2 regions of the Streptomyces sp. NPDC024698 genome follow, and region 1 is predicted to be linked to the other one. Evidence: riboswitches for the same ligand, from Rfam matches in the RefSeq annotation. Region 1 holds a riboswitch; the other holds the start of a gene.

Region 1 (5,486 bases):
ACGTACCCGTACGGCGGTTCGGCATCCCCGAACAGTTCCTCGCGCACGCCAAACGGTCCGAGGTGCTCGCCGACATCGGGCTCACGCCCGTGGAGATCGCCGGACGGATCAGCGCCGGGCTGGCCGTCAGGGACGAACGGGACAAGGCCGCGTACGAGCCGACGGAGGCCGCCGACCGGCAGGCCGAGGAAGAGTCGCCCAAGGAGAAACAGGCATGACCGACCCTGCCCAGAAGGGGGAGTTCGACCTCGGCGCACTCCTCGCCGAGCGCGGAGCCGAGCGTTACGAACTGCACACGAAGTACCTGAACCACCAGCTCCCGCGCATGCTGCACACCATCGGCTTCGACAAGGTCTACGAACGGGCCGAGGGCGCGCACTTCTGGGACGCCGAAGGCGACGACTACCTCGACATGCTCGCCGGCTTCGGGGTGATGGGCCTCGGCCGCCATCACCCCGTCGTCCGGCAGGCGCTCCACGACGTCCTCGACGCCTCGCTCGCCGACCTCACCCGCTTCGACTGCCAGCCGCTGCCGGGCCTGCTCGCCGAGCGGCTGCTCACCCACAGCCCGCACCTGGACCGGGTGTTCTTCGGCAACAGCGGCACGGAGGCCGTCGAGACCGCGCTGAAGTTCGCCCGGTACGCCACCGGCAGGCCGAGGATCCTGTACTGCTCCCACGCCTTCCACGGACTGACCACCGGCTCCCTGTCGGTGAACGGCGAGGACGGCTTCCGCGACGGCTTCGCCCCGCTGCTGCCCGACACGGCCGTCCCGCTCGGCGATCTCGACGCCCTGGCCGGGGAGCTGAAGAAGGGCGACGTCGCCGCGCTGATCGTGGAGCCGATCCAGGGCAAGGGCGTGCACGCGTCCCCGCCCGGATATCTGCGCGCCGCCCAGGACCTGCTCCACCGGCACAAGGCCCTGCTCATCGCGGACGAGGTGCAGACCGGCCTCGGACGGACCGGGGACTTCTACGCCTACCAGCACGAGGAGGGCGTCGAACCGGACCTGGTGTGCGTGGCCAAGGCGCTCTCCGGCGGCTATGTGCCGGTGGGCGCGACCCTCGGGAAGGACTGGATCTTCAAGAAGGTCTACTCCTCCATGGACCGGGTCCTCGTGCACTCGGCGAGCTTCGGCTCCAACGCGCAGGCCATGGCGGCGGGTCTCGCGGTGCTCTCCGTGATGGAGAACGAGCAGATCGTCGCCAACGCGCGGATCACCGGAGAACTGCTGAAGTCCCGGCTGGCGGCCCTGGTCGACCGCTACGAGCTGCTCAGCGAGGTGCGCGGGAGGGGGCTGATGATCGGCATCGAGTTCGGCCGGCCGGCGTCCCTGAAGCTGCGCAGCCGCTGGACCATGCTCCAGGCCGCGCGCAAGGGTCTGTTCGCGCAGATGGTCGTCGTACCGCTGCTCCAGCGGCACCGCATCCTCACCCAGGTCTCCGGCGACCACCTGGAGGTGATCAAGCTGATCCCGCCGCTGGTGATCGACGAGCGGGACGTCGACCGGTTCGTGGAGGCCTTCACGGCCGTGATGGAGGACGCCCACGGCGGCGGTGGGCTGATGTGGGACTTCGGGAAGACGCTGGTGAAGCAGGCGGTGGCCAACCGCTGAGACCCGGCCGTACCCACGGGCCGGCACGGCGGCCGGCGGGTACGGCCGAGCTTTTTGCCTCACGGGCAAGAAAATTGCCTCGCGGGCAATTGTTTGGCTCAATGGTCCTATGAGCCCCGCCGATCCAGGGGCGGCCGACGAGCCGTCCGCCGAGCTGCACGCCGTGGCACCCCGGCTCCGCGCCCTGCGCCGCGGCGCCTCCCTCACGCTGGAGGCCGCGGCCCGCGCCGCCGGGCTCTCGCCCGCCCACCTCTCCCGGCTGGAGACCGGCCAGCGCCAGCCCTCGCTGCCGATGCTGCTCACGCTCGCCCGTGTCTACGGTACGACGGTCTCCGAGCTGCTCGGCGAGGCGGTCCCCGATCGTGACGCGATCGTCCGGGCCGCCGACATGGAACCGGCCCCGGCCGGCGGCTGGACCTACTGGCAGGCGGGTTCCGCCGGCCGCGGCATGCAGGCGCTGCGGGTGCGGGTCCCGTACGGCTCGCAGGGCGACATCGTGCGCGTCCACCCGGGCGAGGAGTGGCTGTACGTCCTCCAGGGGCGGCTCGACCTGCGGCTCGGGGACACCGCGCACGTCCTGGCGCCGGGAGACAGCGCCCACTTCGACTCGCTGACCCCGCACCGCATCGCCGCCGCGGAACGCGACGGGGCCGAGCTCCTCTTCGTACACACCCTGCTTCAGAGCCCCGTCGCCGCGCTGTGCCTCGGTCCGGCGGCGGGCCACCCCACCCCGGGAGAGACGTCATGACCGAACCCACGGAACCCCGCCGGTCCATGGAGGACAAGTTCCCGCGCGCCCTGTGGGTGCGGCTGATCATCTACGTCGCCGTCGGCCATCTGTTCGCGGCCTTCATCTACCTGCTCTTCACGCTCGGCGCGCAGAACCAGTAGCGCCCCGGCCCCGGCGCGCGGCTCAGTCCAGGAGTCGCGCGCGCAGCCGTTCCCGCAGCTGGGGGGTCAGCCCCAGCCCCTGCTCCAGATAGGCCTCGACACCGCCCCAGGTCTCCTCGATCGTGTCGAACGCGGCCGTCAGGTACTCGGCGCGCGCGTCGAACAGCGGGCTGAGCAGTTCCATCACCTCGGGGGAGTAGGCGCCGGCCGAGGTATTGGTGCGGTGCACCTTGTAGCGGCGGTGCGCGGCGTTCGACTCCAGGTAGTCGGCCACGATCGCCTCGCGCTCGACGCCGAGGGCGAGCAGGGTGACCGCGATGGACAGTCCCGCGCGGTCCTTGCCCGCGGCGCAGTGCATCAGCGCGGGCACGCTGTCGTCGGCCAGGGCGTGCAGCACCTGGGAGTGCTCCGCCGTGCGCTCCCGGATGATCGCGCGGTACGAGCCGATCATCCGGTCCGCGCCCTTGTCGTCGCCGAGGAGCGCGCGCAGCTGGTCGATGTCGCCGTCGCGGACCATCTTCCAGAACTCGCTGCCGTCCGCCGGGTCGCTCAGCGGGAGGTTCACGTTCCGCACGCCCGGCAGTTCGACGTCCGGACCCTCCAGCTTCTGGTCGGCGGCGTTGCGGAAGTCGAAGATCGTGTGGAGTCCCAGGGAGGAGAGGAACGCGGCGTCCTCCTCCGTGGCGTGCGCGAGGTGCCCACTGCGGAACAGATGACCGTGGCGCACGCGCCGGCCGTCCACGGTGGGCAGTCCACCCACGTCGCGGAAGTTGCGCACTCCGCCGAGTTCGGGCTCGGTCGACGGGATCTGCTGCGTCACGGGGCTCCTCCTGTTCGGCCTCCGGCGTCGCCGGGCTGGACTCGGCGCCGCTCGTCGGCAGTTGTACCGGCTCGCGCTCTCGACGATACGACATGGGTTCCTCAGGCAATGAGTTATGTCTTCGTATGCATGTTCGAATCGATGGAGTTTCGACTCTCTATTCAAGAGAGGCGCTCGCAAGTGCCGGATATCCGCGAAAGGCTTATCTGCCCGTTCTGTCCGAATAAACACCTTCATGGCAACTGGCCCTGGAATAGGGCGCACTGGGGCGAGTCGCGTGAGGAGGGTCATATTCGTGACGATGCGTTGCCGTCCCCCTTTCTCAACGCGCCCGCTTTTCCGGGCGGGTTGAGATGTCCGGAAGATCGTCATTCCACGGAGGGTGACGGCGAATTCCGCATGGATCAAGAAAGGCGAGCGCACAGAAACCGCACATAGTTGTCGACGCGCTCTCATGTCGCTTACGTTCTGCCTCAATCCGGACGGACGCCCAATCCTGCCGCCGCCCGGAATTCCGCACACTCACCCGTACATGGCAGGAGCGGGGGACCCACAGGTTCCGTGCCTGGTCCGGTTTCCGGAACAGGCTAGGGGTACAGCCGCGCAGCAGCGCGACCGGGCATCTCCAGCCCGCACCCGACAGCTCACCCCGCAGGCGCCGGAGAGGAATTCGCCATGCCCGCGAAGGGTAAGCACCGCCGTCCCAAGTCCCTGCGTTTCACCCGCACGATCGCCGCGGCCGGCACCGGTGGCGCCGCACTCGCGCTGCCCCTGATGGGAGCCACGGGAGCCCACGCCGCGACCCAGGCCACCGTCGCGCAGCACGTCGAGAAGGCCGTCACCGCCGCCCCCGCCGCGAAGGCCGCCACGGCCGCCACGACGAAGACGTACGCGGTGAAGTCCGGGGACTACCTCTCGAAGATCGCCGACGAGCAGAACGTCAGCGGCGGTTGGAAGAAGATCTACTCCGACAACCGCTCCGCCATCGGCGGCGACCCGTCGCTGATCCACCCCGGTCTGAAGCTGTCGCTCGGCCACAGGGCCGCCTCCGCCGCCCACACGGCCACCCGGACATCGGCCCCGGCGACGTCCGAGGCGACCCCGGCCGCCGACAAGGCCGCGACCACCACCGCGTCCGCCAGCTCCTCCTCCGGCTACACCCTGCCGGTCGACAGCACCAGCATCGGCACCGGCTACAAGGTGCCCGGCAGCATGTGGTCCAGCGGCTACCACACCGGCGTGGACTTCGTGGTCCCGACCGGCACCACGATCAAGTCCATCGCCGCGGGCACCGTCGTCTCCGCGGGCTGGGGCGGCGCCTACGGCAACCAGGTCGTCATCCAGCACGCCGACGGCAAGTACTCCCAGTACGCCCACATGTCGTCGCTGTCCGTCTCCGCGGGCCAGACCGTGACCGAGGGCCAGCAGATCGGTCTCTCCGGCGCGACCGGCAACGTGACCGGACCGCACCTGCACTTCGAGATCCGCACCACGCCCGACTACGGCTCCGACGTCGACCCGGTGGCGTACCTGCGCTCGCACGGTGTCGCCGTGGGCTGACCCCCCACCTCCTGCTCCTGACGGCAGGACCAACTCCGGAGGCCGGACCCCAGATCCCCTGGGTCCGGCCTCCGGTGCGTCCGTGGCACCGGTGTCCGTGGCGCCGGTTTGCGGGGCATCCGGGCGATCGCTGCTTCAACATCCTTGATGCGGGCCTTATTCCGGAGTTGACCAATGCTTGGCGAGTGGCTTATCTCACCGCCCGTCAACTCTTCCCTACGGTCGCGTAGCTCACATCGAAAGGTGAATCATGCTCGATGTGGCAGACGATTCGAAGGATGACAACAGATCAGTGATCGGGTCGTACGTGGCGGTGGGGGACAGCTTCACCGAGGGCGTCGGCGACCCTGGGCCCGACGGGGCGTTCGTCGGCTGGGCGGACCGGTTCGCGGTACTTCTCGCGGACCGCAGGCCCGAAGGCGATTTCGACTACACCAATCTCGCGGTGCGCGGCAAACTGCTCGACCAGATCATCGAGACCCAGCTCCAGGAGGCCAAGGAACTCGGCCCGGACCTGGTCTCGTTCTGCGCCGGCGGCAACGACATCATCCGCCCCGGCACCGACCCCCACGAGGTCGCGGAGCGTTTCGAGCGCGCGGT
Region 2 (5,486 bases), on a different contig from region 1:
CTCGAAACCGTCGGTTGCCTGCGCCGCGAAGTCCTCCTCGTCGATCAGCTCGTTCTTCAGGTTCGAGATCTTGGCGCTGAAGGACTTCGGCGGGAAGCGCTTGGGGTCGAGGTCGAGATCACGGCAGACGAGCGCCATCAGACGCTTGGAGTCCGCGGCGTCGTAGATCGAGAACGACGAGGTGAAACCGAGCGTCTTGCTCTCGCGGCGCAGGATGCGCACACAGGCGCTGTGGAAGGTCATCACCCACATCGCGTTGGCGCGCGGGCCCACGAGCGCCTCGACGCGCTCCTTCATCTCGCCCGCGGCCTTGTTCGTGAAGGTGATCGCGAGGATCTGGCCGGGGTGGACGTTCCGCTCGCCGAGCAGATGCGCGATCCGGTGCGTGAGCACGCGGGTCTTGCCGGAGCCGGCGCCGGCCACGATGAGCAGCGGGGAGCCGGAGTGCACCACGGCCGCGCGCTGGTTCTCGTTCAGTCCGTCCAGCAGGGCCGCGGGGTCCACGGCGGGCCTGGGCGCGCCGTCGCGGTAGTACGTGTCACGGGTCGGCGGCGCGTCGAACTTCCCGCCGAACAGATCGTCCGGAACCGGTTCCGGTACGTGATCGTCCTCGGGCGGCGGCGGGTGCTCGTCCTCGTGGGCCGCGGAGGGCTTGAGGTCCGCCAGGAAGCTGTCGTCAAAGAGGCTGCTCATCGCTCTCCGAGTCTAGGCCGCCCCACCGACAACCCGCCGCCACCTCGGGAACTCCACCGGAAGTCGTGACGCGGGACACCTTCACCGAAAGCGTCCGGCCGGACACGTCGGGCGAGGGGCCGCTCCCGCTTCCGTCGCCGCGGGGCGGCGGGTCCGCGCGAGGTCACGAAAATGTATCGGACATATCGCACATCAACCTTCACACGGGCCACGCCGGTTGGCTAGCGTGCCGGAACGCCGCTCGACCACCACCGGCGAACATCGCCGGGCCGGGCGGCCTCCGCCTAATCCGGTACGCCGCGAGGCCACCGGAGCCGGGGACCCACCGACTTAGGGGTGAATCGGTCCAACCGCCTTGTGGGGCACGGACCGTAGGGAAACCTTCCGGATCAACCCGCCCGAACCCGACAGCTAACTCGGCAGGCGGACGACGGAAGGAGTCGCCTCTCTTGGCGTCACACCGCAAGGCGCGCCCCACGGGTGCGCGCATCTCCGGCATACGGACCCCGGTCCTGGCCACCGCGGCCCTCACCTCCGTGGCCCTGCTCTCCCAGACGGCCGCAGCGGCTCCCGCGGCCGAACCCAGGCCCAGCATCGAGGCGGTCTCGAAGAAGGTCGACGACCTCTACCACCAGGCCGAGACGGCCACGGACAAGTACAACGCGACCCGGGAGAAGACCGCCGAGCAGCGCAAGCGCGTCGACACCCTGCTCGACGACGTCGCCCGGCGCACCGAGAAGCTCAACACCGCTCGCGAGAAGCTGGGTTCGTTCGCGGCGGCGCAGTACCGCACGGGGGCCGCCGCGCCCGGCACCGCGACCCTGCTCCTGGCGGACAACCCCCAGGACTACTTCGACCAGACGCAGTTGATGAGCCGTCTGACGACCCGCCAGAAGGCTTCCGTCGACGACTACATCACGGAACAGGCCGCCACCACCAAGAAGCGGTCGGAGGCCACCGAGAGCCTGGAGTCGCTGACCGCCTCGCAGCGGGCGCTCAAGACGTCCAAGGCCACCGTGCAGCGCAAGCTCTCCGAAGCCCGTGACCTGCTCTCGAAGCTGAACACCGCGGAGAAGGCGCGGCTGGCGGCGATCGAGAAGAAGAAGCGGGAGCAGGCCGCGGCCAAGGCGGCGGAGCTGGCCCGGCAGCAGGCGGCCGCGGCGAAGGCGGCACAGCCGCAGCCGTCGGGCACCTCCAGCGGCTCCGCGTCCGGGTCCGGGTCCGGCTCGACGGCGGGCTCGGCGTCCGGGTCGACCGGCACGGACCCCTCGTACACGGCGAAGGCCGCCGACGCGCTCGCGTTCGCCCGCGCGCAGATCGGCAAGCCGTACGTCTGGGGCGCCACCGGCCCCGGTTCCTACGACTGCTCGGGTCTGACCCAGGCCGCCTGGAAGGCCGCGGGCGTCAGCCTCCCGCGCGTCACCTACGACCAGGTGAACGCCGGCACGACGGTCCCCCTCGCCGACGCCCGGCCCGGCGACCTCGTCTTCTTCTACGACGACATCAGCCACGTCGGCCTCTACATCGGCGACGGGATGATGATCCACGCGCCGAAGCCGGGGGCGTACGTCCGCGAGGAGTCGATCTACTACGACGGCACGTCGGCGATCCACAGCGTGGTGCGCCCGGCGTAGACCGGAGCACGGACGCCCTTGCCGCGGGGCGTGCGCGCGGGCTCACCGATCCCCGTGCGCCCGCCCCGCGTTTTCGCCGCCGCCCGCGCGTGGCCCACCCGCAACCGCTCCGCGGATCCCTAGCATCGACGCATGCCAGACACACCGGACATGCCGGACACCATTCCGCTCCGCGCCTGGTGGGTGGGCTGGGCGCCCGCCGCCGGGGCCGCCGTGATGGCCACCGGCATCCTCTCGATCGGCCTGCGTCTGACCGGCCACGAGGCCCTGTCCCGGATCGCGCTGGTCCTCGCCTCGCTCGCCTGGGCGGCGCTCGCCTCGGACTTCCTCGCCCGGCTGCTGGGCGACCGGCGGCAGTGGGCGCGGCGGGCCGCGACGCCGGCCGGGCTCGACGCGGTCGCGGCGACCACCGTGCTCGGCACCCGGTTCTCGGCGCTGGGGTGGCGGGGGCTCGCCGAAGTCCTGCTCGCGCTGTCGGCCGTCCTGTGGCCGGTGCTGCTCCTGGCCGTCCTGCGGCACTGGCGGCGCCGTATGGCCGGAGAGGTGTTCCTCGTCTGCGTGGCCACGCAGGGGCTCTCGGTCCTCGGGTCGGCGATCGCCACCGAGGCGGGCTCGGACTGGCTCGCCCATGCCGCGATGACGCTGTTCTGGGTGGGGACCGTGCTCTACGTGCTCTCGTTCGCCTCCTTCGACCTGGAGGAGGTGAGGAAGGGGGCAGGGGACCACTGGGTGGCGGCCGGCGCGCTGGGCATCTCGGCGCTGGCCGGGGCGGGACTCGTCGCGGCGCACCACGTGAATCCGTATCTGTGGAACAACGACGACCAGGGCGTCCTGCGCGCCACGACCGGCGCGCTGCTGGCGCTCGACCTCGTCTGCTACGTCCTGCTGGCCGTCGCGGAGGTGGTGTGGCCACGCCGGCGCTACGACGTACGGCGGTGGTCGACCGTCTTCCCGATGGGGATGACGGCGGTGGCGGCCCTCGCGGTCGCGGACGCCCTCGACGTCTTCCGGCTCAGGGGGCCGGGACAGGTGCTGCTGTGGATCGCGGTGGCGGCGTGGCTCGCGGCGGCCGTGGGCACCGCCCTCGCCTTCCGCTCCACCGTGCGGGAGCGAGGGCGCTGATCAGGTACGGAGGCCGGCGATCAGGTACGGAGGCCGGCGATCAGGTACGGAGGCCGGCGATCAGGTCCACAGGACGGCGATGAAGATGTTCGTGACGGTCAGCAGGCCGACCAGGCCGAAGAGACGCTTGTCCACCGTCTCGTCGTCCCGCTTCACGTAGACGAGCCCGAGGATCACGATCAGCAGGGCCAGTTTGACGCCGACCTTGACGGTGTTGACCGTGTTGCCGTCGGCCTGGTTGAGCCCGACCAGGGCGACTCCGGTCACCAGCATGGTCAGCGCGCCGTGCAGCATCGCCGGGACGAAGCGGGCGGTGCCGTTGCCCATCGCCTTCATCTGGGTGAAGAAGCCGCCGAGGAGCGCGGCGATGCCGATGATGTGCAGGCCGACGAAGAGGTGGATGAGTACGCCCATGGGGCCGGAGCCTAATCGCCCCCTTTCACGCCCCCGACACGGGGCCGCCCCTTCAGCCCCTGCCGACGGGGCCGCCCCTTCACGCCCTTCCGGCCGGGCCCGCCCTCCCGGCCGCCGTCGCCCGCCGGGGCGCCCTCTCCTCTCCGGCCCCCGGCACCCCTCCCTCTCCTCGCGGCCGTCGCGCGTCACCCGTAGCACCGGTATCGCACGGACTCCACGCGATGCACCGCTTCGGTCATCACCCCGCGTCGACTCGGCGTCACGTGGCCGATAAATCGCCTTCATACGGTCACTCAGCGATCCAAACGCAATAGTTCCGTACATAGCGTTACCAACGGCGCACGCGCAGGTTTAGCGTCCTCCACCAGGTGGCCGGCTCCCCACCACCGTCCGGGCCAGGGACGGCAGTCGGACACCACCGCCGAGAAGGTCCGGCGGCGGCCGCTCCCCCTGTGAGCCGCCGCCGGACATGTCACCGCAAGACCGCACCTCAGGGGCGGTCGCACGGAAGGATGTGGGCCCTCGTGGCAGCGCACCGCAAGGCCAAACAGCGCTCGATCGGCGGAAACACGGCCCGCACGGCAGCCACCATCGCCCTCGCGGGCGCGGCGACGGCCACCGGCTTCGACGGAGTCGGGCACGCCGACCCCCAGCTCACCCCGGCACAGGTGAAGGCCCAGGTCGACAAGCTGTACGTGGAGGCGGAGGCCGCCACCCAGAAGTACGACGGCGCCAAGGAGAAGGCCGGCGAGGCGGAGGCGAACCTGCGCAAGCTCCGCGACGAGGCGGCCCGCCGGGAGGACAAGCTCAACTCGGCCCGGGACGCGCTGGGTTCGATGGCGGCGGCGCAGTACCGCAGCGGTGGACTCGACCCCGTGGTGCAACTCGCCCTCTCCGACCACCCGGATCAGTATCTGGAGGGGGCCGCGTTCGCCGAGCGGGTCGGCTCCCGGCAGTCGGCGGAGATCACCGGGGTGCGCAAGCAGTTGCGCGAGCTGGAGCAGTTGCGCGGTGCGGCGCACATCCAGCTGGCCGCGCTCACCTCACGGCAGACCGAGCTGAAGCGGCAGAAGAAGACGATCAACGAAAAGCTCACTGCGGCACGCCAGTTGCTCGACCGCCTCGCTCCCCGGCAGCGCGCGCAGTACGCGGAGCGCGGGGGCGCGGACGACCAGCAGCACGTCTCGCGCGACGCGGCCCGCGATCCCGCGCCGGTCGCCTCGTCCGGCGCGTCCGGTGGCTCCGCGGCCGGCTCCGGGGTGGCGGCGCCCAACTCCCGCGCGGCGGCCGCCGTCGCCTACGCCTACTCCAAGCTCGGCAGCCCCTACGTCTGGGGCGCCACCGGCCCCGACGCCTTCGACTGCTCCGGGCTCGCCCAGGCCGCGTACCGCTCCGCGGGCATCTCCCTGCCCCGGACCACCTATGCGCAGATCAACGCGGGCCAGCGGGTCACCCTCTCCCAACTCCAGCCGGGCGACCTGGTGTTCTTCTACTCGGGCGTCACGCACGTGGGCATCTACGTCGGCAACGGCCAGATGATCCACGCCCCGAATCCGTCGGCGCCCGTGCGGCTGGCCCCGATCAGCGAGATGCCCTTCGCGGGGGCGGCCCGGGTCGCGTGAT

The links. Region 1 has a riboswitch for cyclic di-AMP ahead of ACZ4AA_RS25610 (M23 family metallopeptidase). Riboswitches for the same ligand answer to the same signal wherever they lie in the genome.
Region 2: it holds a riboswitch for cyclic di-AMP, as region 1 does, so the genes downstream of both, ACZ4AA_RS06890 (C40 family peptidase) here and ACZ4AA_RS25610 (M23 family metallopeptidase) in region 1, are expected to answer to the same signal.

Annotation. Positions count from the first base shown of each region.
Region 1 is NZ_JBVHLK010000013.1:2,369-7,854, forward strand. Features, by position in the region: gene dxs (1-deoxy-D-xylulose-5-phosphate synthase) at 1-218, shown strand, start outside; gene ACZ4AA_RS25590 (aspartate aminotransferase family protein) at 215-1,615, shown strand; gene ACZ4AA_RS25595 (helix-turn-helix domain-containing protein) at 1,725-2,363, shown strand; gene ACZ4AA_RS25600 (DUF6126 family protein) at 2,390-2,506, shown strand; gene ACZ4AA_RS25605 (tyrosine-protein phosphatase) at 2,529-3,326, opposite strand; cyclic di-AMP (ydaO/yuaA leader) riboswitch at 3,840-3,997, shown strand; gene ACZ4AA_RS25610 (M23 family metallopeptidase) at 4,002-4,886, shown strand; gene ACZ4AA_RS25615 (SGNH/GDSL hydrolase family protein) at 5,179-5,486, shown strand, end outside.
Region 2 is NZ_JBVHLK010000002.1:550,932-556,417, forward strand. Features, by position in the region: gene pcrA (DNA helicase PcrA) at 1-693, opposite strand, end outside; cyclic di-AMP (ydaO/yuaA leader) riboswitch at 965-1,134, shown strand; gene ACZ4AA_RS06890 (C40 family peptidase) at 1,143-2,327, shown strand; gene ACZ4AA_RS06895 (tellurite resistance/C4-dicarboxylate transporter family protein) at 2,460-3,449, shown strand; gene ACZ4AA_RS06900 (hypothetical protein) at 3,510-3,863, opposite strand; gene ACZ4AA_RS06905 (C40 family peptidase) at 4,388-5,485, shown strand.